Regions from separate parts of the Sphingomonas sp. PP-CC-3A-396 genome, predicted to be linked through region 3. Evidence: riboswitches for the same ligand, from Rfam matches in the RefSeq annotation. Region 3 holds a riboswitch; each other region holds the start of a gene.
The links. Region 3 has a riboswitch for cobalamin ahead of cobW (cobalamin biosynthesis protein CobW). Riboswitches for the same ligand answer to the same signal wherever they lie in the genome.
Positions count from the first base shown of each region.

Region 1 (9,998 bases), on a different contig from region 3:
GAGCACCCCGACAGCGACACGCATCGGCAGCATCCACCGGCAAACGCACTGATCGAGGATAGCGTCGTAGGAACACGCGTCGATGCGTCTCGTTCAGTTCGGACCAGCGAGAGGAATGCGTGTGCTTCAAACCAGCCGTCAGGCCGAGACCGAAACCGGCATCATACCGGCCGCGCCCCTTGCAGCGCCCCCTGCGGCGATCGCGGCGGCAATCGCCGATCGGCTCGCACAGGGTGATCTTGTCTACGTCGCGCTGGATGATCAGCGCGCGACCGATATTGCGGCGATCGCCACGGCGCTGGTGCCCGACGCGGTGGTCGTCCAGTTGCCGTCGAGCGATGCCTTACCCGGTGACGACGCGCCCGCCTCGCCGGCCAATGTCGGATTGCGCGTGGCGGCCTTGCGTCGTGTGCGCGCGGCGACCTTGGGCGATACCGGACCGATCCTGCTGGTGACTACCGCTGAGGCGACCGCCGTGCGCTACCCTGAGCCGGCGATGTTCGACGCCGCCCCGCCGCGGCTCGCGGTAGGCGATGCGATCGACGTCGAGGCGTTCGCGGCGACCGCAGCGGAGATCGGTTACATCGTCGACGATCGGATCGACGAGCCGGGCGAGATCGCGGTGCGCGGCAACGTCATCGACATTTTCCCCGCCGATCGTGCGACCCCCATCCGTATCGAATTTGCCGAGGGCCGGATCACCGCGTTGCGCGAATATGATCCCGTCTCGCAATTGGGATCGGCCGATATCGCCTGTATCGAGGTTGGCCGCGCGACCGAGCCCGTGGTCGAGAAGGGGGTCGCCCTCCTCGCGCATCTCCCCGACGCGGCGATCGCGTGCGACCCCGGCGTCGATCGCCGGCGCGCGCGGTTTATGGATCTTGCCGCCGATGGCCTGCCGCGTCGCAAAGCCAGTGCCGATCTGGTTGCGACCTGGTCATGGGACGCGGCGGTCGCCAAGCGTGACATGGTCGCGATCGATCCGGGCGACGCGCCGTCGCCCCGTTTCGTCGAGCACCGCGATCCCGCCCGCGCGTTTGCCAAGCTTGCGCGCGACGTGCTTGCCGATTCGCGCTTCGTGCTGGTCGGCTCGCCGCGCGACCTGCGGTTCCTCCAGCCGCGGCTCGAGCATCGTACCAAGATCGCGTTCACGGCGATCGAGCGATGGTCCGACATCGCCGCGGCCAAGCCCGGCACCGCGATGCTGCTGGTCGCGCCGATCGACCGTGGTTTCGTGGCGCCCGGCGTTACCGTCATCGCGGGCGCCGACCTACTCGGCGGCCGCGCCCGCGGCGACGAGATCGGTGCAAGCGGCCTTGGCGCGCTGGCCGGCCTGTCGAGCGAACTGCGGTGCGGCGACGTCGTCGTCCACGAGGAGTTCGGTATCGGCATCGTCCGCGGGCTTGAGGCGCTGCCCGATGCGGGCGGCGACGCGATCGTGCTGGGCTATGCGAAGGACGGTCGCCGCCTCGTGCCAGTGGCGGAAGCCGACCGGATCTGGCGCTATGGCGCGGATGCCGACGCGGTGACGCTCGACGCGCTGGACGGTTCGTCGTGGCAGAAGCGACGTGGCGCGATCGATGCGGCGATCGCCGAAAGCGCGCGTGATCTTGCGGCGATCGCGGCGGAGCGCGCGGCGCGCACCACTGACCCGATCGTCCCCGACCGCGCGGCCTATGAACGCTTCGCCGCCGGCTTCGCGTTCACCGAGACCCCGGATCAGGCACGCGCGATCACGACCACGCTGGCGGATCTGGCCAGCGGCAAGCCGATGGACCGGCTGGTGATCGGCGATGTTGGTTACGGCAAGACCGAGATCGCCTTGCGCGCGGCGGCGGCGGTTGCCTTGTCGGGCCGACAGGTCGCGATCGCCGCGCCGACGACCGTGCTCGTGCGGCAGCATATCGAGACCTTCGCGCGGCGCTTCGAAGGGACCGGCATCACCGTTGCCGGGCTGTCCCGCCTGTCGAGCACGACGGAAAAGACGCGTGTGAAGGCGGGGCTCGCGGATGGTTCTATCGGCGTCGTCATCGGCACCGGGGCGATCGCCGGCAAGGGAGTCGCCTATAAGGATCTCGCGTTGGTCGTGATCGACGAGGAGCAGCGGTTCGGGGCGGCCGACAAGACCAAGCTGCATACGCTCGGGGCCGGTCACGTGCTGACGCTCAGCGCGACGCCGATCCCGCGGACGCTGCAATCGGCGATGATCGGGCTTCAGGGCATGTCGGTGATCGCCACCCCGCCCGCGCGCCGCCAGCCGATCCGCACCGCGGTCGCCAGCTTCGACGATGCCACCGTCCGCGCTGCGCTTCGGCGCGAACGCGCGCGCGGCGGGCAGAGCTTCGTCGTGGTGCCGCGGATCGACGACATGGCGCCGCTCGCCGCAAAGCTGGCCAAGCTGGTGCCCGAACTCGGGCTCGTCCAGGCGCATGGCAAGATGCCTGCGGCCGAGATCGATGAGGCAATGGTCGGCTTTGCGGCCGGCGACGGCGATGTGCTGCTCGCCACCAATATCATCGAGGCGGGGCTCGACGTGCCGCGCGCCAACACGATGATCGTCCATCACGCCGACCGGTTCGGCCTGTCACAGCTCCATCAGTTGCGTGGCCGGGTCGGGCGCGGCGGGCGACGGGGGCAGGTGATGCTGTTGACCGACGGCGATGCGACGATCGCCGAGGCGACGCTGAAGCGGCTGCGGACGTTGCAGGCGTTCGACCGGCTCGGCGCAGGCTTCGCGATCAGCGCACGCGATCTCGATCTGCGCGGTGCGGGCGACCTCGTCGGCGAGGCACAGGCGGGGCATATGAAGCTGATCGGGATCGACCTGTACCAGCATCTGTTTGGCCGTGCGTTGCGGCTGGCGCGGGGGGAGGCGGTCGACGACTGGGTACCCGACCTGCACCTCGGGGTTGGCGGCAGCCTGCCCGACACCTGGATACCCGAGGAGGAGGTGCGCCTGTCGCTCTACGGGCGGTTGGCACGGCTGGAGGACGTCGCGGCGCTCGACCAGTTCGAAGCGGAGCTGGAGGATCGCTTCGGGGTGGTACCCGATTCGGCGCGTCGGCTGCTGTTGCTGGCGCGGATACGGTTGCGCGCCTGTGTTGCGGGTATCCGGCGGATCGACGCCGGTCCTGCCGCGATCGCGTTCACCCCGAACGACCGTCGCGCCGACGCGCCGCTTGAGGATCTGGTCGAGAAGAACGGCCGCTGGATCGCGCAACGGGCGGTGGCGGATCCGGTCGAGCGTGCCGCGCAGGTCGAGGCGTTGCTCGATGCGTTGACCGACTGATCGGCCTGCCAGTTGGAATCAGGCGAGGCCTATTCGGCCGCCGCGGCAAGCGGTGTCGAAAGGGCCTCGTCGGCAAGCCCGGCAAGCATCGCGCCCACCATATCCACCACCCGCGCGAAACCGGCACCCGGTGCATGCAGTTTGCGATCGAGATAGATTGTGCGGTCGAGCTCGAGCTGGATCGCGTGGATGCCCAGGTCGGGGCGGGCGTGGCGTTCGAGGATGTGCCCGCCCGCATAGGGCGTGTTGCGCGCGACCGAAAAGCCATGCGCGGTGCAGACCGTTTCGGCGCGGTCGACGAAGCGCGGCGCAGCGGCATGGCCGAACCGGTCGCCGAGCACGATCCGCGTCCCACCAGGGCCGAGCGGGGGCATCGAATGCACGTCGAGCAGCACCGCCACCCCGAACCGCGCATACGCTGCCTGCAACGCCGCCGCGATCGCCGCGTGATAGGGCCGGTGGTCGTCGACGATCCGCGCGGTCACTTCGGCATCGGTGAAGCGGCGCGCCCACAGGTCGCCGGCGCCCGAGACGCGGCGCGGCACCAAGCCAAGGCCGCTGCGCAATTTGGCGGACTGCTGCGCGGGCGGGATCGATCGCGCGCCTTCGTCGAGTTGGGCGTCGCGTTCGTCCTCACCGCGGTTGAGATCGATCCAGGCACGTGCGCGACGCTGGATGATCATCGCCTGATCCGTCCGCGCGCTCCGTGCCACCGCATCGACCAGCCGGTCCTCGAGCGGGAGCAGCGCCGCCAGCGGTACGCGCAACGCGGTCTTGAGCGAGAGCGGATAGTCGCGTCCGGCATGGGGTACGGAGATCACGACCGGGCTGGTCGGCGGCGCGGTATCCTGGTGTTCGAAAGGGGGCAAGCGCTCGAAGGGGGGCGATGACATGGCGAGCACGCTAGGGCGACGCGTCGGAACGGGCAATCGATCTGGAAATGTTAACCACTTTGCGCGTAGGGAAAGCGCGTCAATGTACGCGTGAAAACAGGACTTTAGATCGATGTTGCGAATTCTGCTGGCCGAGGACGATCAGGTCATGCGCGAATATCTGACGCGGGCGCTCGAGCGCTCTGGGTATGCCGTCACCGCCGTGGACCGCGGGACCGCGGCGATTCCGCTGCTCGAGACCGAGACGTTCGACCTGCTGCTCACCGATATCGTGATGCCCGAGATGGACGGGATCGAACTGGCGCAGAAGGCCGGCGAGATGTGCAAGGACCTGCGCGTGATGTTCATCACCGGTTTTGCGGCGGTCACCCTGAAGGCCGGGCGGGCGATGCCGCAGGCCCGCGTCCTGTCGAAGCCGTTCCACCTGCGCGACCTCGTCGCCGAGGTCGATCGGCTGTTCGAGATGGATAATGTCACCGGCATGCATTGAGCGCTTGCACCCCGCGATAAGCGCGGCTAGTGGAGCCCTCCGGCGGGCGTGTAGCTCAGTGGTAGAGCACTGTGTTGACATCGCAGGGGTCGCAAGTTCAATCCTTGCCACGCCCACCATAGAAAGCCCCGCTAACCTCTGGGTTAGCGGGGCTTTTTGCTGTCCGGGCGTTTCCGACCTTCCGGTATCGTGAAAAGCTGTCATGCGGCACGGATGATCCGCTTCTCGATTTCCGCCACCGCTATCCTGTCATCCAGCGCCCTGCTGTTGCCTGGCGCCGTGCTTGCGCAGTCCGACGTGCCGCCGCGCGCCGCCGACAGTCCGGCCGAGATCGTCGTGACCGGGCGCGGATTGGCCGACGCACCCGGCGACCGCGCCTATTCGATCGTCACGATCGGGCGCGACCGGATCCAGGCGAATGCGAGCAACCGGCTGGAGAGCGTGCTGGCCGACGTCGCCGGGTTGCAGCAGTTTCGTCGTTCGGATTCGCGCAGTGCCAACCCGACCAGCCAGGGGATTTCGCTGCGCGGGATTGGCGGCAACGCCTCCAGTCGCGCGCTGCTGATCTTCGACGGCGTGCCGCAGGCGGATCCGTTCGGCGGCTGGGTCGCATTCCCGGCCTATGCGACGGGGCGGCTAGGGCGCATCCGCGTGACGCGCGGCGGTGGCAGCGGCTATCAGGGACCGGGCGCGCTGGCCGGGACGGTCGAACTGGAGAGCGCGACGCCTGACGACCTGACACCGTTCCAGGGCAGCGTCGCCTATGGCAGCCGCGATTCGGTCGATGCGCAAGGGTCGGCGGCGCTGGTGCGCGGGTCGGGGTTTGCGACCGTGTCGGGCGCGTACGCGCGCGGTGACGGCTTTACGCCGACCGTCGCGGAGAGCCGCGGGATCGTCGATCGGGCCGCGCCATACGAGCAGGCGTCGGGCGCGTTGCGGACCGTCGTCGGGATCGGCGCGAAAACCGAATTGCAGATGAATGCGAGCGCGTTCACCGATCGGCGCGACCGGGGGAGCGACTTCACCGCGAATAAGAGCGAGGGGGCCGATGCGAGCATCCGGCTGATCGGGCGGGGCGCGTGGGGCTATTCGGCGCTGGCGTATCTGCAGACGCGCGCGTTCGCGAGCAGCTTCAACAGCATCACTGCCGCGCGCACGACCGCGATCCAGTCGCTGAACCAGTACAATACGCCGGCGACAGGGCTTGGCGGGCGGATCGAGATCGCACCGCCGCTGGGCGAGAGCATCACGCTCAGGCTGGGCGCGGATATCCGCGACGTGAGCGGCAAGACGCAGGAGCTCTATACGTTCGTCAACGCGGCGCCGACGCGGCGGCGGGAAGCTGGCGGGAGTACGACGACGACCGGCGTGTTCGCCGATGGAAGCCTCGTCGCGGGCTACCTCACGTTCAGCCTAGGTGGGCGGGTCGATTGGTGGTCGATCGATGGCGGCTATCTGACGGAACGGCCGCTCGCGACCGGCGCGGCGCTGACCGACCTGCGCTACGCGAACCGCGACGGCAGCGAGACTACCGGGCGGGCAGGCGTCGCGTATCAGCCTATCGAGGCGGTCACGCTGCGGGCCGCCGGCTATCGCGGATGGCGACTGCCGACGCTCAACGAACTGTACCGCCCGTTCCGGGTCGGCAACGACGCGACCGCGGCGAACGCGTTGCTGTCGCCGGAGCGACTGACCGGGGTCGAGGGTGGCGTCACGCTGACGCCGGCACCGGGCGTGAGCATCGCCGCGACCTATTTCTACAACCGGCTGAAGAACGCGATTGCCAACGTCACGACGACCAACCCGCCGCAGGTGCTGCCCGGGGTCGCCACCTACCGCGTCCGCCAGAACCTCGATGGGATCCGCGCGCATGGCTTCGAACTGGATGCGTCGTATCGACCGGGTCCGCTGGGCGTGCAAGCATCGTGGTCGCACACGAACTCGAAGGTCGAGGGTTCGGGGATCACCGCCGCTCTGGACGGCTTGCGACCAGCGCAGACCCCGCGCGACCAAGTGTCGGGGACGGTCGACTGGCGGCACGATGCTGCGGCGCTGTCGCTGACCGTGCGGCATGTCGGCCGACAGTTCGACGACGACCAGAATACGCGGGTGCTTAGGGCCGCGACGACACTGGATGCCTATGCCGCGCTGCCGATCCTGCGCTCGCTGGTTGCCGAGTTTCGGGCGGAGAATTTCCTCAACGAGCGCGTCGAGGCAGGGATCAGCGGCGCCAACATCGTCGAGCGCGCCACGCCGCGGACAATCTGGGTGGGGCTGCGCTACGGCGGGCGTTGATATTCGATCCGTCGCTTGCCAAGAGAAACGAAGACAGCATGTTTCCCCGCGAAGGCGGGGACCCAGTCTGGGCTCCCGCCTTCGCGGGAGAACAATTTCGGGGAACGTCACTATTTGGTACTAGTCACCACCCCGGCGAAGGCCGGGGCCCAATTGGAAAGGTGGAAATAACGGGGCACTGCGCTCGGTTATCGCCGTTCCCCACTTGGGCCCCGGCCTTCGCCGGGGTGGTGCGATAGACCATGAGTCTACTGAACCACGCCCCGGGTGGGGAGCATGAGTAGGCGCTGCGTTGACCCGTGTCTGGCGTGCGACTAATGCCACTCCCGTGAAGGGTTCCCGGCGACGGGATCAAAAGGGAAGTCGGTGCGCGGGAATCCGCAAGACCGGCGCTGTACCCGCAACTGTGACCGGATAGCGGCCACCCCGAATATGCCACTGGGTTTCGACCTGGGAAGGCGGGGTGGGCGCGATGACCCGGAAGCCAGGAGACCTGCCTTTCACGGTCGATCCACTGCGCGGGCGGGTGTCCGGCGCGGACGAGTGCTCCGGTCCAGCCGGGTTTCCTCGAGCGAGAGACGTCTGGCCGCCCCGCGAATGGTCGCAGGCGGTTCTGCTTAGGACGTACCCATGACGAAATTCTTCCTTCTGCTCGGCGCCGCGGCGATCGCAGCGCCCGCTTATGCCCAGACCATCCCCGATCCCGACGCGCCCGAAGTCGTCGTCACCGCAACCCGCGCCGCGCAACCGCTGAGCGAGATCGGCCAGGCCGTCACCGTCATCGACCGCGCCGAGATCGAGCGCCGCCAGACCGTTATCGTCTCCGATCTGCTCGCGACCACGCCGGGCGTGACGGTAACGCGCAATGGCACCATCGGCGCGCTGACCAGCGTCCGTATCCGCGGCGCCGAGGCGGACCAGACGCTCGTCGTGATCGACGGCGTCCGCGTCAACGATCCCTCGTCGACCGGCGGCGGCTTCAACTTCGGCAATCTCCTGTCGAGCTCGGTCGAGCGGATCGAGGTGTTGCGCGGCCCGAACTCGGTGCCATGGGGCAGCCAGGCAATCGGCGGCGTCGTCAACATCATCACCGCCGCGCCAACCGAAGGCGTCCAAGCGCGCGCCAACGCCGAATATGGCTATGCCGACAGCGTGTTCGCCAGCGCGGGCGTGTCGGGCAAGACCGGTCCGGTATCAGGCTCGCTGACCGGCGGCTATCTGCGCACCGACGGCATCTCGTCCGCCGCCAGCGGCACCGAGCGCGACGGCTATCGCCAATATGGCGCGACCGGGCGCGTGGGCGTCGAGTTCGCGCCGGGCATCGGCCTCGACCTGCGCGGCTATTTCGCCGACAGCCGCGTCGAGATCGACGGCTTCCCAGCGCCCGATTACGTGCTAGCCGACACGCCCGAATATTCGAAGACGCGCGAGGCTTACGGCTATGCCGGGCTGCACGCGAACTTCGCCGATGGCCGGTTCAACAACCGCGTCGCGTTCACGATCGCCGACATCAACCGCGACAATTACGACCCGAGCTTCGGCAGCGATCCGACCTTCATCGGCCGCGGCCGCAGCGAACGCTACGAATACCAAGGCGACTTCCGCCCGCTCGACCAGGTCCGCGTGGTCGCCGGCTTCGAGCGCGAGAACAGCCGCTTCAACGACGGCTTCACCTTCGCGGATACCGGCATCACCAGCGTTTACGGCCAGCTGATCGTCAAGCCGCTCGATATCCTCACCATCACCGGCGGCGTCCGCAACGACGATCACGACGATTTTGGCAGCCACACCACATTCGGCGCGAACGCGGCGCTGGCGTTGCGCACCGGCACGACGATCCGCGCAAGCTATGGCGAAGGCTTCAAGGCACCGACCCTGTACCAGCTCTTCTCCGACTACGGGAATCGCGGCCTCGATCCGGAGACCGCGCGCAACTTCGACGTCGGGGTCGAGCAGGCGTTCCTCGACAACCGGGTCCGCGCAAGCGTGACCTATTTCAACCGCCGTACGCGCAACCAGATCGACTTCCGCGATTGCAGCCCGGCGGAGCAGGTGACCGCCGGTTCGATCTGCGTCGGCCGCCCGTTCGGCGTCTATGACAACATCGCCCGCGCCGAGGCGGACGGCGTCGAGTTCACCTTGGCGCTGCGCCCGGTCGACGCGCTGACGCTGACCGCGAACTACAGCTATATCGACACCGAGAACCGCTCGATCGGCAGCGATTTCGGCAACGATCTCGCGCGCCGTCCCAAGCAGACCGCGAGCGTCGACGCCGATTACCGGTTCGCGTTCGGGCTGTCGGTCGGCGGCACCGTGACGATGGTCGGCGACAGCTTCGACGACGCCGCCAACACCGTACGGCTCGACGGCTATGCGCTGGCGGGTGTCCGCGCGGAAATGCCGATCACCGACCAGATCGCGCTGTACGGCCGCGTCGATAACCTCACCGACTCGCGGTACGAGACGATCGCGGGCTACGGCAATTACGGTCGCGCGGCGTATGGCGGCGTGCGGTTGCGGCTGAAGTGAGGCGCGGGGCGATCCTCCTCGCGCTCCTGCTCGGGGGCTGCGCATCGCCGCCGAGCGGGGGCGGGGGGATCGTCTCGACCAATCCGTGCGTGGATTCGGTGCTGGTCCGCATCCTGCCGCCTTCACGGATCGCCGCGATCAGCCATTATTCGCAAGATCCGTCCGCGACATCGATCCCGCTCGCCGTCGCGCGCCGGTTTCGCGGCATCGCCGGGACCGCCGAGGAGGTGATCGCGCTCCACCCCGATCTCGTCATCGCCAGCACGTATACGCCGCCGGCGACCCAAGCGGCCTACGCGCGGGCCGGGCTGAAGACGCTGCTGCTCGGCATCCCGGACTCGATCGCGGAGAGCCAGGCACAGGTGAAGCAGATCGCCGACGCGGTCGGTGCGCCCGCGGGTGGCGCGCGGATCAATGCCGATATCGATCGCGCGGTGGCGCGCTGGAGTCGCAAGGATGGGCCCAAGGATGACATGCCGCCCAGCGCTCTGCTCTATATCAG
Region 1 is NZ_SLYF01000001.1:381,763-391,760, reverse strand. Features, by position in the region: gene C8J40_RS01780 (helicase-related protein) at 200-3,289, shown strand; gene C8J40_RS01775 (N-formylglutamate amidohydrolase) at 3,319-4,182, opposite strand; gene C8J40_RS01770 (response regulator) at 4,295-4,672, shown strand; tRNA gene C8J40_RS01765 (tRNA-Val) at 4,717-4,791, shown strand; gene C8J40_RS01760 (TonB-dependent receptor) at 4,886-6,967, shown strand; cobalamin riboswitch at 7,284-7,483, shown strand; gene C8J40_RS01755 (TonB-dependent receptor) at 7,598-9,496, shown strand; gene C8J40_RS01750 (ABC transporter substrate-binding protein) at 9,493-9,998, shown strand, end outside.
Region 1: another riboswitch for cobalamin. It lies ahead of C8J40_RS01755 (TonB-dependent receptor); the one in region 3 lies ahead of cobW (cobalamin biosynthesis protein CobW).

Region 2 (9,998 bases), on a different contig from region 3:
CACCTCGCCGAGGCGCTTCCGCATCTTGCCGACGATTATATGGGTGAACACTGGCTGGCGACGTTCGCCCTCCTCGCCCTCGATGCCGAATCATAAGACGATACCGGACCCTGCGATGGCTTTGTGTCGTTACGCACCCGAAATGGACCCTTCTCCGGTGATGTACTGGCGATAGTCGATCGGTGTCGCTGCTGATGGTCTGACGTACGGAGCTTTGGGATTGTGTTGATACGGCAAGGGTTTCCGGACCGGTCCTGCCTCTGTCGCTCTGACCCCTGCTTAAACTCTGCCTCATCTATACCCGATCGGATTGCGGGCTGAAACCGATCGACGATTGACCGCTCGAAGCGGGCGTGAAAGCGTCTGTTCAAGGAATTCTGCAGGAGGCGGCGATGCTAGTTCTCGCTCTCGTTATTGGTATCGTCGCCGGGTTGCGCGCGATGATGGCGCCGGCCGCGATCGCCTGGGCAGCCTCAACCGGGTTGGTGCCTCTGCAGGGGACATGGCTGGCCTTTCTCGGATGGCGTTTCACGCCCTGGGTAATATCGTTTTTCGCAGCCGCCGAACTCGTCACCGACCAACTGCCCTCGACGCCAAGCCGGACGGTACCGGCGCAGTTCGGCGTACGGATCGTCACGGGCGGAATTTCGGGCGCGGCGATCGGTTATGCCTTGGGGGCGCCGCTTTTTGGACTGGTGCTCGGCGTGATCGGCGCCGTCCTCGGGACGCTGGGCGGTGCGAGATTGCGCGCGCGGCTGGCGGCATCATTCGGCAGCGATCGTCCCGCCGCGTTGGTTGAGGATGCGCTGGCGATCGGCCTGGCTGTGCTGGTCGTCGCGCTGTCGTGATGCGGCGGTTCGACGCGATCATCGTGGGCGCCGGTCAGGCGGGGCCGCCGCTCGCGGGGCGTTTGACCGAGGCCGGGATGACGGTGGCACTGATCGAGCGCAAGTTGGTCGGAGGTACCTGCGTCAATACCGGGTGCATGCCGACCAAGGCGCTGGTTGCAAGCGCCTATGCCGCCCATCTGGCTCGGCGGGCTGCGGAGTTCGGCGTGCGGACCGGCGAAGTCGGCATCGATATGCGGGCGATAGCGGCGCGCGCGCGCACCATCGTGATGAATGCACGTGCGCGTAACGAAGCCTGGCTGGAAGGCATGGCCGGGCTGACCTTATTGCGTGGTCATGCGCGCTTTACCGGCCCCGGTACGATCGTGGTCGACGGGGAGGAACTGACCGCACCGCGGATTTTTCTCAACGTCGGCGGACGCGCGAGCGTGCCTGATATGCCGGGCGTAAGCGACGTCCCCCATCTGGACAACACCGACATGGTCGCGCTCGAGGCCGTACCCAAGCATCTGGTCATCGTCGGCGGAAGCTATGTCGGGCTTGAGTTCGCGCAGATGTATCGACGGTTCGGTGCTGCGGTGACCGTGGTCGAGCGGGGCGAGCGGTTGATCGCGCATGAGGATGCCGACGTGTCCGAGGCGGTCCGTGCGATCCTTGAGGATGAAGGCATCGTCGTACGGACCGGCGCGACCTGCATCGCCTTCGCCGCGCATGAGGCCGGCGTCGCGGTATCGGTCGATTGCACAGCGGGCGACCCGGTGGTGATCGGCAGCCATGTGCTGCTTGCGGTCGGGCGGCGGCCGAACACCGATGATCTCGGGCTCGAGCTTGCCGGGGTCATGACCGATGCGAAGGGCTATGTGATCGTCGACGATCTGCTCCAGACCAACGTGCCGGGGGTCTGGGCACTCGGCGATTGCAACGGGCGCGGCGCGTTTACGCACACCGCCTATAACGACTTCGAGATTGTCGCGGCCAACCTGCTCGATGGCGACGAGCGCAGCCTGAGCCAGCGGTTGGTCGGCTATGCGCTGTACACCGATCCACCGCTCGGACGGGTCGGGATGACGCAGGCGGACGCCGAGCAGACCGGGCGGACGATCCTCGTCTCGAAGCGGCCGATGTCGCGAGTCGGGCGGGCGATCGAGAAGGGTGAGACCAAGGGTTTCATGAAGATCGTCGCCGATGCGGAGACGCAGCGGATTCTGGGTGCGGCGATACTCGGAACGGGCGGCGATGAGGCGATCCACGGTATCCTCGACGTGATGAACGCAGATCAGCCGGTGTCGGCGTTGCGCTGGGCGGTGCCGATCCATCCGACCGTATCTGAGTTGATCCCGACACTGCTGCTCGGTCTCGAACCGGTGGAGCCTCGATGACCACGACCGGCAGCGTCGCCTCGCGCGAGCACCAGATGTTTCCGGTGCTCGACGCCGACCAGATCGAGACGGCCAAGCGGTTCGCGAGCGGCCCCGCGCGAAAATTCGCAGCGGGCGAGCAGGTCTATGCGATCGGCGAACAGGGCGCGCCTGCATGGCTAGTGCTGGCGGGATCGATCAAGGTCATCCGCCGCGACGGGCTGAGCCACGAGGCGCCGATCACCTCGCACGGAGTCGGACAGATCACCGGCGAGGTAAACCAGCTCGCCGGACGCCCCTCGATCGCGGGGGGCCGCGCCGGCGCCGATGGCTGCACCGCGCTGCCGTTCGATCCGGCGCATCTGCGCGCGCTGATGGTCGGCTCGGCGGACGTCGGCGAAGTCGTGATGCGCGCGCTGATCCTGCGCCGCGTCGGGCTGATCGAACAGGGCAGTGGCGGGACGGTGATCGTCGGCGTGCCGGGCAGCCCCGATATCGTTCGGTTGCAGGGTTTCCTCACCCGGTCGGGCTATCCCAACATCGTGCTCGATGCGGCGTCGGACGAGGAAGGGCGTGCGCTGGTCGAGCGGATCGGCGTGTTACGCGCCGATCTGCCGCTGGTGGTCTGTCCGAACGGGAAAGTCCTCAAGCGACCGTCGGATGTCGAGGTTGCCGCGTGCCTGGGGATCACGCCCGATCTCGATCCGGACGTGGTGTACGACGTTGCGATCGTCGGCGCGGGGCCGGCGGGGTTGGCGGCGGCGGTGTATGCCGCGTCTGAGGGACTGTCGGTGGTCGTGCTCGACGAGCGCGCGATCGGCGGGCAGGCGGGCGCGTCCGCGCGGATCGAGAATTACCTGGGGTTTCCGACCGGCATTTCAGGGCAGGCGCTGGCGGGCCGCGCGTTCAACCAGGCGCTGAGGTTCGGCGCGGAGATCGCGGTGCCGCTCGAGGTCGCGCGGCTCGACTGCGATGACGCGCGGCCGGCGGACGATCCGCTGGTGCTCGCGCTGCCGGATGACACGCGGGTCCGGTCGCGGACGGTGATCGTGGCCTCGGGCGCCCGCTATCGCCGGCCCGACATTCCCGGTCTGGCGATGTTCGAGGGCGCGGGCGTCTCCTATTGGGCGTCGCCGATCGAAGCACGATTGTGCGAAGGCGAGGATGTCGCGCTGGTCGGCGGCGGCAACTCGGCCGGGCAGGCGGTGGTATTTCTCGCGCCTCGCGTGAAACACCTTCACCTGATCGCGCGACGGCCGCTGGCGGCGACGATGTCGAAATACCTGATCGACCGGATCGCGGCGCTGCCCAACGTCACCCTGCATGTCGGCACCGAGATTATCGGTCTCGAAGGCGACCGCGCGACCGGGCTCACGGGGGCAATGTTCCGCCAAACAGACGGCTCAACCAAACAGTGCGCGATGCGTCACCTGTTCCTGTTCATCGGCGCCGATCCTAACGCCGGATGGCTGCAAGGATGCGTCGATACCGACGACAAAGGGTTCATCGTCACTGGCAAGGCTGCCCTCGCGTTACAGACGAGCCGCGAGCGCGTGTTCGCGATCGGCGACGTGCGCGCTGGCTCGACCAAGCGCGTCGCGGCGGCGGTCGGCGAGGGGGCGGCGGTGGTCGCGCAGGTTCATGTCGCGCTGGCCGACATGGCCGAACGGGAGGCGTCATGAGTTACGGCTGCACGCATATGGAGACGATCCGGTCGATCACGCCGAGCGCCAAGGGGTGCGAGGATTGCCTTCGGATCGGCAGTGAATGGGTCCATCTGCGGCTGTGTCGGGCATGCGGGCATGTCGGCTGCTGCGACGACTCGCCACACCGCCACGCGACCGCGCACTTTCATGCGACGCGGCATCCGATCATCGAGGGCTATGACCCACCAGAGGGCTGGGGTTGGTGTTTCGTGGACGAGTCGATGGTCGACCTGCCCGACCAAACGCCGCAATGGGGGCCTATCCCGCGGTATGTTTGAAGAGGGGTAGGCTTCGTTTGCGTCGGTTCAACCACGTGTAGCACCACCCCGGCGGAGGCCGGGGCCCAATCGGCAAAGCCGCAGTAATAGCGGGCGATCCTTTGTTATTGCCGTCCCCCAATTGGGCCCCGGCCTGCGCCGGGGTGGTGTTGGTCAGCGCGGCAACGACCGTCGATGCAACCACACCGTTGATCACCCTCGCTTGCTTCGCCCGACCCTGACCGCTAGCCGACCTTCATCGGTAAAGGCGTGAGTAGTCGAACATGCGGCGTGTGATGATGGGGCTAATGGCCGTTGCGGCGCTCGCTACGGCGGGATCTGCGCAAAAGCCGAACCGCGCAGGGCCGAAACCGGGCATCGTCCGCGTTCGTCTGGTGACCTCCGAGGGCCCGATACTGCTGGCGCTCGACACCCGTCACGCGCCGAAGACGACCGCAAATTTCCTGGCCTATGTCGATGACGGGCGGTTCGACGGGACCGACTTCTACCGCGCGAGCCGCCAGAAATCCGCGCCGAAGCTCGGCTTCATCCAGGCGGGCATCCGCACCGACGCGCGGCGGATCCTGCCGCCATTCCCCCTTGAGACCACGGCGATGACCGGGATCAAGCATCTCGACGCGACGATCTCGATGGCGCGGGGGATGAACCCGGCATCGGCGGGCGGCAATTTCTTCATCACCGTCGGCCCGGCGCCGGCGATGGACGCGCGCGCGGGCTATCCCGGCTATGCGGCATTCGGGCACGTCGTCGCGGGGATGGACGTGGTGAAGCGGATCCTCGCCAAGCCGACCGGCGGCGGCATGGATGCGTTCAAGGACCAGATGATCCTGAAGCGCGTCGCGCTGGTAAGCGCGCGCCGGCTCGACGGGGTGGCGAAGCCGACGGGATTGCCGCGGGCTTGGCTGATCGAGACGGGGCTTGGTCGGAAGAAGTGAAGTATCCGTCGCCCCAGACTAGTTTCGGCGCCTATCCCCTTCGAACACGTGCCGACGATGGTCGTACGGTACCACGTCCTTCCTTGTTCTCCCGCGAAGGCGGGAGCCCAGACTGGATCCCCGCCTTCGCGGGGAAACAAGCTTTACTTACAGGACGGAGGGTCCCGCAGTCAGGCTGAGCGCTACCGCTTCCGCGACTTTGATCCCGTCGACTGCGGCGGAAAGGATGCCCCCTGCATAGCCGGCGCCTTCGCCTGCCGGAAACAATCCCGCGGTGTTGAGGCTCACGAAATTATCACCGCGCGTAATCCGAACCGGCGACGAGGTCCGCGTCTCCACCCCCGTCAACACCGCATCGGGATGATCATAGCCAGGAATCTCGCGCCCAAACGCCGGCAATGCCTCGCGCAACGCGGTGATCGCGAACTCCGGCAGGCATTCCGACAGGTCAGTCATATGCACGCCCGGTTTGTACGACGGGATCACCGAGCCCAGCGCGGTCGACGCACGCCCTGCGAGCAGGTCGCCAATGCGTTGCGCAGGCGCCTTGTAGTTCGAGCCGCCGGCGACATAGGCGCGCGATTCCCAGTGGCGTTGCAGTTCGATCCCCGCCAGCGGGTGGCCGGGATAATCGCGCTCGGGGTCGATGCCGATGACGATCCCCGAGTTCGCGTTGCGTTCGTTGCGCGAATATTGGCTCATGCCGTTGGTGGCGACGCGGCCCTCTTCGGACGTCGCGGCGACGACGGTGCCGCCTGGGCACATGCAGAAGCTGTACACGGTGCGGCCGTTCTTGCAGTGGTGCGACAGGCTGTACGCCGCCGCGCCGAGATCGGGGTGGCCTGCACACGGCCCGAACCGTGCTTCGTCGATCCAGGATTGCGGATGTTCGATGCGGACTCCGATCGAGAAGGGTTTCGCCTCGACGTAAACGCCCTTGGCATGGAGCATCTCGAACGTGTCCCGCGCGCTGTGGCCGACCGCGAAGACGACGTGGTTGGCTTCGAGATAGTCCCCGGTGCTGAGATGGAGACCGCGGAGTTGGCGGGTACCTGCCTCCTCGACGATGTCGAGACCGTCGACGCGCGTCGAGAACCGGTATTCGCCGCCAAGCGCCTCGATCGTCTCGCGCATGCTCTCGACCATCGTGACGAGCCGAAATGTGCCGATATGCGGGTGTGCTTCGGTGAGAATTTCGGGTGGGGCGCCGGCTTTCACGAATTCGGTCAGGACTTTGCGGCCCAAGTGGCGCGGGTCCTTGATCTGGCTCCAGAGCTTGCCGTCGGAGAAGGTGCCGGCACCGCCCTCGCCGAACTGGACGTTGGATTCGGGGTTGAGGACGCTTTTGCGCCAGAGACCCCAGGTATCCTTGGTGCGTTCGCGGACGACCTTGCCGCGGTCGAGGATGATCGGGCGGAACCCCATCTGCGCGAGGATCAGGCCGGCGAACAGCCCGCACGGGCCGGCGCCGACCACCACCGGGCGGGGGCCGGTGTAGCTCGCGCCGCCCTTGGTGACGAAGCGGTAGCCGGTGTCCGGGGTGCGCTGGACGTGGCGATCCTTGCGGAAGCGCGTGAGGACGGTGTCCTCGTTCTTCAGCGTGACGTCGACCGAATAGACGAGCTGGATGTCCATCTTGTCGCGGGCATCGTGCGCGCGTCTGGCGATGGTGTAGCGGATCAGGTCGCGCGGGGTGACGCGCAGGCGATCGCGGATCGCGGCGGGGAGCGCTTCGTCGGCGTGGTTGAGCGGGAGCTTGAGGTCGGTGATGCGGAGCATGTCGGTCGCTCTAGCGCCGCGCGGCGCGATCCGCCATCGGCAGTACAGGGCGCGAGCGCGAGAGGACATGATCATGCGGACCGACGACGAGCAGAATGCCAAGAGCGCCAAGCGCAAGGAGGTCCATGATAAGATCGTCGCGAGCAAGACGATCGAGAAGGGCCTGATCATCGTCCACACCGGCAAGGGCAAGGGCAAGTCGACCGCGGCGTTCGGCATGGCGGTGCGGATGATCGGGCATGGGCGCAAGGTCGGCTTGGTGCAGTTCGTCAAGGGCGCGATGGCGACCGGCGAGAAGGCGATCTTCGACGCGTTCCCGGACCTGTGCGAGTTCAAGCCGATGGGCGAGGGCTTCACCTGGGATACGCAGGATCGCGCGCGGGATATCGCAGTGGCGCGCGAGGCGTGGGACGAGGTCAAGCGAATGATCGCGGACCCGTCCTATGCGATGGTGGTGACGGACGAGCTGAACATCGTGTTGCGCTATGAGTATCTGCCGGTCGACGAGGTGCTCGCTGTGTTGGCGGCAAAGCCGGAGATGACGCATGTCGTGATCACCGGGCGGAATGCGCCGGATGCGCTGATCGAGATGGCGGATCTTGTGACCGAGATGACGCAGGTGAAGCATCCGTTCCGGTCGGGGGTGAAGGCGCAGGCTGGCGTGGAGTTCTGACTTCTTGATCCTCCCCTTGCGGGGGGAGGTGGCTGGCGCTTGCCAGACGAAGGGGTATTGCGATCACGACGGCGGGTCACCCCTCCGTCAGCCCAAACGGGCTGCCACCTCCCCCGTCAGGGGAGGATTAGAGGCGGCTTGTCTACGGTCGATCGTACGCGTATCGCTCAACCCGCGACAGGTTTTCCCGAGGCGGCAACGCGTAGGGAAATGAAAACGGGAACGGGAAACACCCGGCTGCCCCTGCAACTGTACGCGGCGAGCCATCGTGCCTCATGCCATTGGGATACTCCCGAGAAGGCGGCGCGGACGGCGTTGACCCGCGAGCCAGGAGACCTGCCCGTCGCGGTCGTCTTTCGTCCGGCCAGGGTGCGCCGAACGGACGGGTAACACCCCGAGCGACGACATCGCTTCGCGTCGCGCGGAGGCTGGAGGCGTGCGCCTTTCGCCCTTCGCGCGGTGCGGGATCGACTGTCCGAAGGGGTTCCTATGCCTAGTATAAATCGTTCTGTGATCGTCCGGGAACGGACATGTTGAAGCCGGTCGAAGGCGGCGTCGCGGTGGTCGCGTGCAACACGTGCCGCCATTCCGCCGATGCGCGTGACGACGGCGAAGGCGTTCGCGGCGGCGCGCGGCTGGTCAGCGCGTTGAAGGCGGTGCAGGCGAGCGATCCGGCCTATGCCGACGTCGCGGTGCAGGAGATGCCGTGCCTGTTCGCATGCCAGGATTTCTGCACGATCCACCTGCGCGCACCCGCCAAGGTCGGCTATGTGCTCGGCCGGTTCGAACCGACCGAAGACGCCGCGCGCGCGATCCTCGATTACGCGCGGCTCTACGGTGAGAGCGCGTTCGGGCAGGTGCCGTTCAAGCAATGGCCGCAGGGCGTGAAGGGGCATTTCATCACCCGCACGCCGCCCGCCGGCTTCGTCGTCGAATGACCGCGTTCGCGACGCCTGCCGGGTTTCTGGCGGCCTTGCGCGGCTTGCCGCAGGCGGACGCGGCGGCGCGATCCGCGGCGATCGTCCGACAAGGCGAACTGACCAAGCCGCCGGGCTCGCTGGGGCGGCTGGAGGATATAGCGGTGTTCATGGCCGGCTGGCAGGGTAACCCGCTGCCCCGGCTCGATCGCGGGAGCGCGGTGGTATTCGCGGGCAACCACGGCGTCGTCGCGCGAGGTGTGAGTGCGTTTCCGGCCTCGGTCACCGCGCAGATGGTCGCCAATTTCGAGCATGGCGGCGCGGCGATCAACGCGCTGTCGCGGGCGGCGGGCCTTGAGCTGAAGATCGTATCGCTCGATCTCGACCGACCGACGGCGGATTTCACGCAAGCCCCGGCGATGTCGGAGGACGAATGCCTTGCCGCGTTGAACGCGGGCGCGGCGGCGGTCACAGATGCGCCGGACCTGATTGTACTCGGCGAAATGGGGATCGGCAATTCGACGACCGCCGCGGCGCTGTGTCTGGCGAGCTTCGGCGGGTCGGCGAGCGACTGGGTCGGGCCGGGCACGGGGGTCGACGATGAGGGCATCGCGCGGAAGATCGCGGTGGTCGAAGCCGGGGTCGCGCTGCACCGGGACGGGCTGAGCACGCCGTTCGAGATCTTGCGGCGGCTCGGTGGGCGCGAGTTGGCGGCGATCGCAGGCGCGGTGGTTGCCGCGCGACTGGCGGGCGTGCCGGTGATGCTCGACGGGTTCATCTGCTGTGCGGCGGTCGCGCCCTTGGCTGCGGCGTGTCCCGACATTCTCGCGCATTGCCTTGCCGGACATGTCTCGGCCGAGCCGGGGCATCATCTTTTGCTCGAGCGAATGGGGCTCGAGCCGTTGCTCTCGCTCGGGATGCGGCTGGGCGAGGCGAGCGGTGCTGCGACGGCGACGTTGCTCGTCCGGGCCGCTCTGGCCGCGCATGCAGAGATGGCGACGTTCGCCGAGGCGGGCGTTTCGGCTGCGTGAGTGCGTACATGCTGCACCTGATGCGGCACGGGGCGCTTGAAGTGGCGGGGCGAATGCTCGGACGGACCGACGACCCGGTGACCGAGGGAGGGATTGCCGCCTGTATGGCACGCGCCGAGAGTCTTGCGATCGAACGGATCAAGGCCTCCGATCTGATCCGCGCACGCGCCTGTGCGGCGGCGATCGGTGAACCGCGAGGCGTTGCGGTCGAGGTCGACCCACGCTGGCGCGAACTCGATTTCGGGGCATGGGACGGGCTGGCCCCGGCGGCAATCGATCCCGCCGAATTGGCCGCATTCTACGACGATCCCGATGCGTCACCACCGCCGGATGGCGAACGCTGGTCCGCGTTGCAGGACCGGGTCGCGCAGGCACTGGCCGCGATGCCGCAGGTCTCGACACTCGTCGTGACGCACGGCGGCGCGATCCGGGCGGCGCTCGCGGAGTTGTGCGGGTTCGATCGAAGGCAGAAC
Region 2 is NZ_SLYF01000005.1:13,018-23,015, reverse strand. Features, by position in the region: gene C8J40_RS10760 (DUF2891 domain-containing protein) at 1-96, shown strand, start outside; gene C8J40_RS10755 (DUF4126 domain-containing protein) at 393-848, shown strand; gene C8J40_RS10750 (FAD-containing oxidoreductase) at 845-2,227, shown strand; gene C8J40_RS10745 (FAD-dependent oxidoreductase) at 2,224-3,888, shown strand; gene C8J40_RS10740 (UBP-type zinc finger domain-containing protein) at 3,885-4,190, shown strand; gene C8J40_RS10735 (peptidylprolyl isomerase) at 4,454-5,125, shown strand; gene C8J40_RS10730 (NAD(P)/FAD-dependent oxidoreductase) at 5,273-6,904, opposite strand; gene cobO (cob(I)yrinic acid a,c-diamide adenosyltransferase) at 6,972-7,577, shown strand; cobalamin riboswitch at 7,740-7,936, shown strand; gene C8J40_RS10720 (DUF1636 domain-containing protein) at 8,108-8,515, shown strand; gene cobT (nicotinate-nucleotide--dimethylbenzimidazole phosphoribosyltransferase) at 8,512-9,525, shown strand; gene C8J40_RS10710 (histidine phosphatase family protein) at 9,522-9,998, shown strand, end outside.
Region 2: another riboswitch for cobalamin. It lies ahead of C8J40_RS10720 (DUF1636 domain-containing protein); the one in region 3 lies ahead of cobW (cobalamin biosynthesis protein CobW).

Region 3 (9,998 bases):
GGCCGCTCATGGCGTCCGGTCGTCGTATGGCCCGGCCGTTCGCGGCAGGCCCCCGTCCTCGTCGGACGCTGCGGGGCTATTGCATGACGACTTTAACGATTGAGCGACCGACGCGAGTTTCGACACGCAAGCGCATCGGCTGGATGTTCTTAGGCCTGATCGTGGCCAACATCGCGGCGTGGTCCTGGGCGTTCTCGCTGTTCCACGCGCAGCCGCTGATGCTCGGCACGGCGCTGCTCGCCTGGGGCCTGGGTCTGCGCCACGCCGTCGACGCGGATCACATCGCCGCGATCGACAACGTGACGCGGAAGCTCATGCAGGACGGCCAGCGGCCGATCGCGGTCGGCTTTTGGTTCGCGATCGGCCATTCGGGGATCGTGCTGATCGCCGCCGTCGCGATCGCGCTCACCGCCAGTGCGCTGTCGCAGTTCGAGGCGTTCAAGCAGGTCGGCGGCGTGGTCGCCACCGTCACTTCCGCCGTGTTCCTGTTCACGATCGCGGCGATGAACCTGATCATATTGCGCTCGGTCTGGCGCACCTTCGGTCATGTCCGCAGCGGCGGTATTTATGTCGAGGAGGACCTGGACCTGCTGCTCGGCAACCGGGGGCTGCTCGCGCGGCTGTTCCGACCGATGTTTCGGCTCGTCACGCGGAGCTGGCACATGGCCCCGCTCGGCTTCCTGTTCGGGCTCGGGTTCGACACCGCCACGGAGGTCGCGATCCTGGGCCTTTCCGCGAGCCAGGCCGCAGACGGGCTTTCGATCGGCACCGTCCTCGTACTCCCCGTGCTGTTCGCGACCGGCATGGCGCTAGTCGACACCGCAGACGGCGTCGTCATGCTCGGCGCGTACGAATGGGCGTTCGTGAAGCCGATCCGCAAACTTTATTACAACATCACCATCACGCTGATCTCCGCGATCGTCGCGATAGCGATCGGCGGGATCGAGACGCTCGCGCTGCTTGGCGCAAAGCTCGGCCTGACCGGCGGCATCTGGGATCTGGCAGCCGCACTCGGCGAGAACTTCAACGGCCTGGGCTTCGCGATCATCGGCCTGTTCGTGCTGTGCTGGGTCCTGAGCTTCGCCATCTACCGCTGGAAACGCTTCGATGAGATCGAGGTCGTACACGGATAGCTGGCGGCGTGGCGGAAAGTCCTCTAACCCACCCCCGAGGCTCGGTTGCACCGAACCTCATAGATCGCGCCGGTGCCCGAAAGGGCTTGAATGGGAATGCGGTGCGGGAGGAGTCCTCCCAATGCCGCGGCTGTCCCTGCAACTGTAAGCGGTGAGCGAGACGCACACGTCCTTCGTTTCGGAGGGCAGCCACTGGGGAAACCTGGGAAGGCGTACGTCGAGCCTCGACCCGCGAGCCAGGAGACCTGCCAGCGTTATGGTCGCTCTTGCTACGATCCAGGGGATGGTCGCGGCACGGTACTCCGTCTGAGCGACGAACGCGTGCGGCCGAAAGGTCGTGCGTGCGTGTGCTTCAGACGTCGAGGAAATAATCATGTCCGATCTTTCAAAGGTCCCCGTCACCATCGTCACCGGCTTCCTGGGTGCCGGCAAGACGACGCTCATCAGCCACCTGATCCGCAACGCGAACGGTCGCCGGCTCGCGGTGGTGGTCAACGAGTTCGGCACGCTCGGGATCGACGGCGACATCCTCAAGGGCTGCGCGATCCCCGATTGCCCGGCCGAGAACGTCGTGGAGCTGGCGAACGGTTGCATCTGCTGCACCGTCGCCGACGACTTCATCCCGACCGTGGAGGCGCTGCTCGCGCTCGACCCGCGCCCCGATCACATCCTCATTGAAACGTCCGGGCTCGCGCTGCCCAAGCCGCTGCTGAAGGCGTTTGACTGGCCCGCGATCCGCTCGCGCATCACCGTCGACGGCGTCATCGCGCTCGCCGATGCGGAAGCCGTCGCCGCGGGCCGCTTCGCCCCCGACGTGGCCGCGCTCGAGGCCCAGCGCGCCGCCGACCCAAGCGTCGATCACGAGACGCCGCTCTCGGAAGTATTCGAGGATCAGCTCGCCTGCGCCGATCTTGTCCTGCTGACCAAGGTCGATCTCGCCGGCCCCGAAGGCGTCGCCAAGGCACGCGCCGTCATCGCCGCGGAGTCCGCAAGACCACTCCCGGTGATCGACCTGACCGACGGCATCATCGATCCGCGCGTGATCCTCGGCCTCAACGCCGCGGCCGAGGACGATATCGCCAGCCGCCCGTCGCATCACGACGGCGAGGACGATCACGAGCATGACGATTTCGACAGCGTCGTCGTCGAGCTTGGCGAGATCGCCGACCCGACGGACCTGACCGCAAAGATCGAGGCGCTCGCCCGCAGCGCCGACATTCTTCGCGTGAAGGGCTATGCGGCGGTCACCGGCAAGCCGATGCGCCTGCTCATCCAGGCGGTCGGCGCCCGCGTCCGCACACAATACGACCGCCCTTGGCGTGCGGGCGAACCTCGCCGCACGCAACTGGTAGTTATCGCCGAGCACGACCGGATCGACGAGGCCCGCATCAAGGCCGCGCTGGACGGCTGAGGCTCACAATGCACGTCGTCTTCCGCGAGACCCACGGGCTGGAGGAAAGCGCGGTCCCGCAGGACCTCGCCCAATCTCCCGCGGATCTCGTCGTCCTTTCCTTCTCCGACGGCGACCTCGGCGCATTCGCCGCGGGCTGGAGACGTGCGGATGCGGCCGGAAGCCGGCTGCCGTCGCTGCGCCTGGCTAACCTGACGGCGCTACAGCACCCGCTCTCTGTCGACACCTACGTCGAACAGACGCTGGCCGGCGCGAAGGGCATCCTGATCCGGCTGATCGGCGGGCGCTCCTATTGGAGTTATGGCCTGCAACAGGTCGAAAACCTTTCGCGGGAAAAGTGCATCGCGCTCGCCGTGCTCGCCGCTGACGGCCGCATCGACACGCGCCTCGATGCCGCCTCGACGATCCCGTTCTCGACGCTGCGCCGCCTAACCCATCTCTGCGACACCGGCGGTGCGGTTGCGGCGCAGGCGGCACTCGCGCAGTTCGCGCTGGCCGCCGGTTGCTATGCCGGCCCGGTCACCGGCGTCCGTGCGATCGCCGATGTCGGTGGCTGGCAACCGCACGACGGCGTGACCTGTCCGGCCGCGTTCGCGCTCAACGCGCACCGCCCCCGCGTGCTGGTCGTCTTCTACCGCTCCTATTTGACCGCCGCAGACCTCCACCCGATCGAAGCCCTGCACGCTGAACTGACCGCGCGAGGCTTCGACGTCGTCGGCCTCTTCGCGCCGTCCTTGAAAGGCCCAGACGCAGCCGGTTGGCTATCCCGCTGGGTTACGGCCCTGAAGCCCGCCGCGATCGTCAACGCCACCGCGTTCTCCGCACGCGGCGCGAGCGACACGACCCCACTCGACGGCGCCAACGTACCGGTCTTCCAGATCGCTCTCGCCACCTCCGACCGCGCAGCCTGGGCCGGCGCCACCCGAGGCCTGTCGCCCGCCGACCTCGCCATGCACGTCGTCCTTCCCGAAGTGGACGGCCGCCTCTTCGCCGGCGTCGCCAGCTTCAAGGAATGCGCGGCGAGGGACGGCGACCTCGAATACACCCGCCGCGAACACCGCGCTGACCCAGCACGCATCACCGCCATCGCCGCGCGGATCGAAGCCTGGACGAACCTCGCCAGCAAACCCGTCGCCGACCACCGCATCGCGATCGTCCTATCGACCTATCCCGGCAAGACGTACCAGATAGCGCACGCCGTCGGCCTCGACGCGCTCGCCTCGACGCAAGCAATCCTCGGTGACCTTACCGAAGCCGGCTACGCGATCACCTCGGACGCCAACGATCTCACGACATCACGCATACACTGGCCACTCGAAGAGTATCGCAAAGCACTCGCGCAACTGCCCAAAGCGATCCGCGAGGACCTCCGGCAAAGCTGGGGCGACCCCACCGAAGACTTCACCTTCACCGCGATCGATCACGGCGGCGCGCTCGTCGCGCTGCAACCCGAACGCGGCCGCACCGAGCACCGCGCGGAGGAGTATCACGACCTCTCGCGCTGCCCCTGCCACGCCTATGTCGCCTTCTACCTGTGGCTCCGCGAGCGCGGGACCGACGCGCTGGTCCATGTCGGCGCGCACGGCACGCTCGAATGGCTACCCGGCAAGTCGGTCGCGCTGTCCGACGCCTGCTGGCCCGAAGCGCTCGTCGGCGCGATGCCCGTCATCTATCCGTTCATCGTCAACGACCCCGGCGAAGCGGCACAAGCCAAACGCCGCATCGGCGCCGTCACGCTCGGCCACGTCCCGCCGCCGCTCGAACGCACCCGCACCGGCGCAGGTCTGGGGCGCCTCGAAGCGCTGCTCGACGAATTTTCCAACGCCGACGGCCTCGATCCAGCCCGCCGCGACCGCCTGCAACGCGACATCCGCGACGAAGCAACCGCCACCGGCCTCGCCGCAACGCTAGGCCTCGACGATGCGCAGTCCCAAGCCGACACGATCACCCGCATCGACACCTTCGTCTGCGACGTGAAGGAGAGCCAATATGGCGACGGCCTCCACATCTACGGCCGCGGTGAACACGGTGTCGCCGAACGAACCGGATTGCTGTCCGCGCTCCAAGGCAAACGCATCGCACCTGGCCCCTCCGGCTCCCCTTGGCGAGGCCGCGCCGACGTCCTCCCAACCGGCCGCAACCTGTACACCACCGATCCTCGAGCAGTGCCTTCGCGGGCCGCCCATACCCAGGGCGTAAAGCTCGCCGACGAACTCGTCCGCCGCCACTTGCAGGACCACGGCGACTACCCCCGCAATCTCGTCGTCGATCTCTGGGCTTCCGCGACGATGCGGACAGCCGGCGAGGAGTTCGCGATGGCGCTCCACCTGCTTGGCGCGGAGCCGGTGTGGGACATGCAGTCCGACCGCGTGACGGGCGTCGAGATCCTGCCGCTGGCGGACTTCGACCGCCCCCGCATCGACGTCACCTTGCGCGTATCCGGCCTTTTCCGCGACGCCTTCCCGACGCTCTGCACGATGTTCGGCCAAGCCGTCCGCGCGCTTGCCGCACGCGACGAACCGCAAGACTGGAATCCCTTCGTCGGCAAGGCGGTCAGCGCTCGCGTCTACGGCCCCGAACCCGGCCGCTACGGCCTGCTCATGGGCGACGCCGCCGAAACCTACACGCCAGCAGCGCGAATCGAAGCTGGCAACGCGTGGCTATCCGCCTCCAGCCACGCGCTCGACGACGGCGTCGACAGCTTCGACCCGACCGGCATTCGCGACCGCGTCGCTGCCGCCGATGCCTTCGTCCACGTCCAGGACCTGCCCGAAACCGACCTACTCCTCGCCGCGGACTATGCCGCGCACGAAGCCGGCTTCGCCGCCGCGCAATCGGTCGCCGGAGGGAGCGCCACGCTCTACCACCTCGACGCACGAGACCCGAACCAGGCCAAGGCCCGCTCACTCAAGGAAGAGATCGCCCGCGTCGTTCACGCCCGCGCGGCAAATCCAGCCTGGGTCGACGGCATGATGCGCCACGGCTTCCGCGGCGGTGCCGAGATCGCCGCAACGCTCGATCACCTCGGCGCCTTCGCGCATCTGGCCAGCGCGGTCCGCCCAGAACTGATCGACCTCTATTACGACGCGACGCTAGGCCGCGACGACGTCCACGCCTTCCTCGCCGAAGCCAACCCCGGCGCACTCGCGGCGATGCAGGCGCGTTTCGCGGCGCTCCATGCCGCCGACCTCTGGCCGACCCGCCGCAACTCGATCCTGGCGCGTCTGGATTTGCCGTTGTGAGCGCGCCTGACACCAACGGCGTCGTGAAGGGTTGGTGCCCCGACGCTTGGCGCCCGATGATGGCGGGCGACGGCCTACTGGTACGCGTCCGCCCGCCGCTCGCGCGCCTGACACGCGTCCAAGTGCTCGGCCTGTGCGAGGCGGCAGCGCGGCACGGAAATGGCCAGATCGACCTTACCACCCGCGCCAACCTCCAGATTCGCGGCGTCCGCGAGGATAGCTGGCGTCCGCTGATCGAAGCATTGCTCGACCTCGGCCTAATCGACCCCGATCCCGCTTTAGAAGCCCGCGCCAACATCCTCGTCACGCCCGATTGGTGCGAAGGTGACGACACCCATCGCATTGCCGAAGAACTGCGCGCGCGCCTGCCCGAACTGCCACCCCTCCCCGGTAAGTTCGGCTTTGTGATCGACGCCGGTGCCACACCGACGCTCAAAGACGCACCCGCCGACGTCCGCATCGAGCGGACCATATCCGGCCGGCTGATCCTCCGGGCCGCTGGCCGCAATCTCGGCACGCCACTGTCACCCGACATCGAAGTCGACCTGCTGATCGCGCTTGCCCACTGGTTCGTGAAAAGCGGCGGCGCCGTTAGCGGCCGCATGGCCCGTCACGACGCGATTCTGCCCGTCTGGGCGGCGGCAACGACAATGCCCAGGGCATCTGCACCACGCATCAGGCTCGGCGAGCACCCGCTCGGCATCGCGCTCGGCTTGCCATTCGGTCGGATCGCGGCGGCGGCCTTGCACCGCTTCGTCGAAGCCGAAACCGCGATCGAGGCGATCCGCCTGACCCCGTCACACATCGTGATCTGCGAGACGAAGGTGCCGCTCTCGGGAAAGCCCGACACCGCCGGCTTCATCGCAGACCCAGGCTCGGCGTTGCTTCGCGCAGATGCCTGTGTCGGCGCGCCGGCCTGTCCGCAAGCCACCGTCGAAACCCGCGACCTCGCGCTCCGCCTAGCCCCCTGCGTTAGCGGCCGCCTTCACGTCTCCGGATGCGCCAAGGGATGCGCCAGTGCGGGCCCTGCCGACGTAACGCTGATCGGGCGCGACGGTTGCTACGACCTCGCCTTCGACGCGCGCGCCGGTGCGCCACCTTCCCGCGCGGGCCTCGATGCCGCGCAGATCCTCGCCCATTTCGGAGCCGCCTAAATGCCGTACGCCTATGAAACCGACGGCGCGGCGATCTACCGCCAGTCCTTCGCGATGATCCGCGCCGAAGCCGACCTCGCCCGCTTCTCGCCCGAGGAAGAGCCTGTGGCGGTCCGCATGATCCACGCCGCCGGTGTTGTCGGTTTGGCCCAGCACCTCCGCTTCTCGCCAACACTTGCCGTCGAAGCCCGCCGCGCGCTGCAGGCCGGCGCGCCAATCCTCTGCGACGCACGCATGGTCACCGAGGGCATCACCCGCGCCAGATTGCCCGCCGACAACCGCATCGTCTGCACGCTCCACGCCCCCGAAACGCCTGAGCTCGCCCGGACGATGGGCAACACGCGATCGGCCGCCGCCCTCGAACTCTGGCGCCCGCATCTCGCCGGTGCGGTCGTGGCGATCGGCAATGCGCCCACCGCCTTGTTCCACCTGCTCAACATGCTCGAGGACTCTGATTGTCCGCGTCCGGCGGCAATCATCGGCTGCCCTGTCGGCTTCGTCGGTGCAGTCGAATCGAAGGCGGCGCTCTGGACCGACCAGCCAGTCCCCTGCGTCGTCGTCGAAGGCCGGATGGGCGGCAGCGCCATCACCGTCGCCGCGATCAACGCCCTGGCGAGCGGCACCGAATGACGCTTGGCACGATCCACGGCGTCGGTTTAGGGCCGGGGGCGCAGGACCTGATGAGCGTCCGCTCGGATCGCCTCGTTCGCGGCGCGCGTCATGTCGCCTATTTCCGCAAGGCGGGTCGGGCCGGGCAGGCGCGGAAGATCGTCGACGGCATGCTCCGCGCCGACGTGATCGAGTTCCCGATGGAATACCCGGTCACTACCGAGATTCCGGTCTCCGATCCGCGCTACAATGAATGCTTGTCGGCATTCTACGAAGGCTGCATCGAACATTTGGCCTCGCTGGCCCGCAGCGGCGAGGACATCGTCGTGCTCTGCGAAGGCGACCCGTTCTTTTACGGCTCGTTCATGCACCTCTACACCCGCCTCCACACGATCGCACCGGTGCAGGTCGTGCCCGGCATCACCGGCATGTCCGGCGCCTGGACCGCTAGTGGCGCTCCGATCACGTGGGGCGATGACGTCCTGACGGTCCTGATGGGCACGCTCCCCGAGGAGGATCTGGTCCGTCGGATCCGCGACACCGACGCGCTGGTGGTGATGAAGATCGGCCGCCACCTCGACAAACTCCGCCGTGCCGTCGCCGCCGCCGGACGCGAGGGCGAAGCGTGGCTGGTGGAATACGCCGCGATGGCCGATCAGCGCGTTACGCGGCTCTGCGAGGCGGACGCGATCACGCCGTATTTCTCGATCCTGCTGATCCACGGCCAGGGGCGTCGCCCATGACCGGGTGGCTCGCCATCGCAGGCCTCGGACCGGGCGATTTGAACCTCGTGACTCCCGAAGTCACCGCAGCGCTCGCTGAAGCGACCGATGTGATCGGCTACATTCCGTATGTCGCTCGCATCTCGCCCCGTGATGGCCTGACGCTTCACCCGACCGACAACCGCGTCGAACTCGATCGCGCCACGCACGCGCTCCGGCTCGCGGCCCAAGGCCACCGCGTGGTCGTCGTGTCCTCGGGCGATCCCGGCGTGTTCGCGATGGCTGCGGCGGTGTTCGAAGCGCTCGAAGCAGGTCCGCCCGAATGGCGCGACCTCGACATCCGCGTCCTGCCCGGCATCACCGCGATGCTCGCCGCGAGCGCGCGTGCCGGCGCGCCACTCGGCCATGATTTCTGCGCGATCAATCTGTCGGACAATCTCAAACCCTGGCCGCTGATCGAACGCCGCGTGCGTCTCGCCGCAGAGGCCGACTTCGCGATCGCCTTCTACAATCCGCGATCGAAAGCACGCCCCGACGCCCTGATCCGCGTCTTCGAGATCCTCCGCGAGACCTGCCGCGACGACCGCCCCGTGCTGTTCGCCCGCGCCGTCTCCACGCCTGATGAGACCCTCCGCATCGTCCCGCTACCCGAAGCCCGAGCGGAGATGGCCGACATGCGGACGATGATCATCATCGGCTCCAGCCTGACGCGGATCATCGATCGCCCGGCCGGCCCGATCCTCTACACCCCCCGGTCGGCGCCATGATCGAGCCAGCGCAGCACATCTTCCGCGGCATACGCTTCCAACCGCGCAGGCAGGACGGGACGATCGATCATGATCACCGGCAGCCCAAGCGCACGCGCCGCGCCCAGCTTGGCCTGCGCGCCCGACCCGCCGGCATTCTTGCAGACCACGACCTCGATCCCGTGCGTTGCCATCAAGCGCCGGTCGCCCTCGACGTCGAACGGCCCGCGATCGACCACCAGATGGTACCGCGGCAACCCCGGCGGACGATCGGGCGCATCGACGAATCGCAGCAGATAGTCATGCTGAGGCTGCGCCGCGAATGCGTCGACATGCATCCGCCCGAGCGCCAGCATAACGCGCCGCGCGGGGCCGGCCAGCGCCGCGACCGCAGCCTCGATATCGGCTACGCGCGTCCATCGATCGCCCGTAACGGGAGCCCAAGCCGGCCGCGTCAAGGCAATGTGAGCAACGCCCGCACGCGCCGCAGCAACGACGGCATTCGCGCTCATTCGCGCCGCGAACGGGTGCGTCGCGTCGATCAGATGCGTAACGCCGTTATCGCGCAGATACGCGACCAGCCCCTCGACGCCGCCGAAGCCACCGACGCGTACCGGGATCGGCTGAGCCTTGGGGTGGGCAACACGCCCGGCATAGCGCAGCACCGCCGCATCGCCTCGCGCCGCCAGCAAGGCCGCGAGCGCGCTAGCCTCGGTCGTGCCCCCCAGCACCAGGATGTTCGACATGGCTGACACTCCCTGGCTGACGATCGTCGGCATTGGCGAAGACGGTGCGGCCGGCTTGTCCGCCTCGGCAAAGGCAGCGCTGGCGGATGCCGAGATGGTGACCGGTGCGACCCGGCATCTGGCGCTCCTCCCCGAGCTTACGGGCGAGGTCGTGCCGTGGCCAGTCCCGTTCGACGCGGGTATCCCCGGACTGCTCGATCGCCGCGGCCGAAAAACCGTCATGTTGGTCTCCGGC
Region 3 is NZ_SLYF01000003.1:207,219-217,216, forward strand. Features, by position in the region: gene C8J40_RS07175 (HoxN/HupN/NixA family nickel/cobalt transporter) at 144-1,133, shown strand; cobalamin riboswitch at 1,187-1,401, shown strand; gene cobW (cobalamin biosynthesis protein CobW) at 1,507-2,544, shown strand; gene cobN (cobaltochelatase subunit CobN) at 2,553-5,786, shown strand; gene cobG (precorrin-3B synthase) at 5,783-6,940, shown strand; gene C8J40_RS07195 (precorrin-8X methylmutase) at 6,941-7,570, shown strand; gene cobI (precorrin-2 C(20)-methyltransferase) at 7,567-8,292, shown strand; gene cobJ (precorrin-3B C(17)-methyltransferase) at 8,289-9,038, shown strand; gene C8J40_RS07210 (cobalt-precorrin-6A reductase) at 9,014-9,763, opposite strand; gene cbiE (precorrin-6y C5,15-methyltransferase (decarboxylating) subunit CbiE) at 9,753-9,998, shown strand, end outside.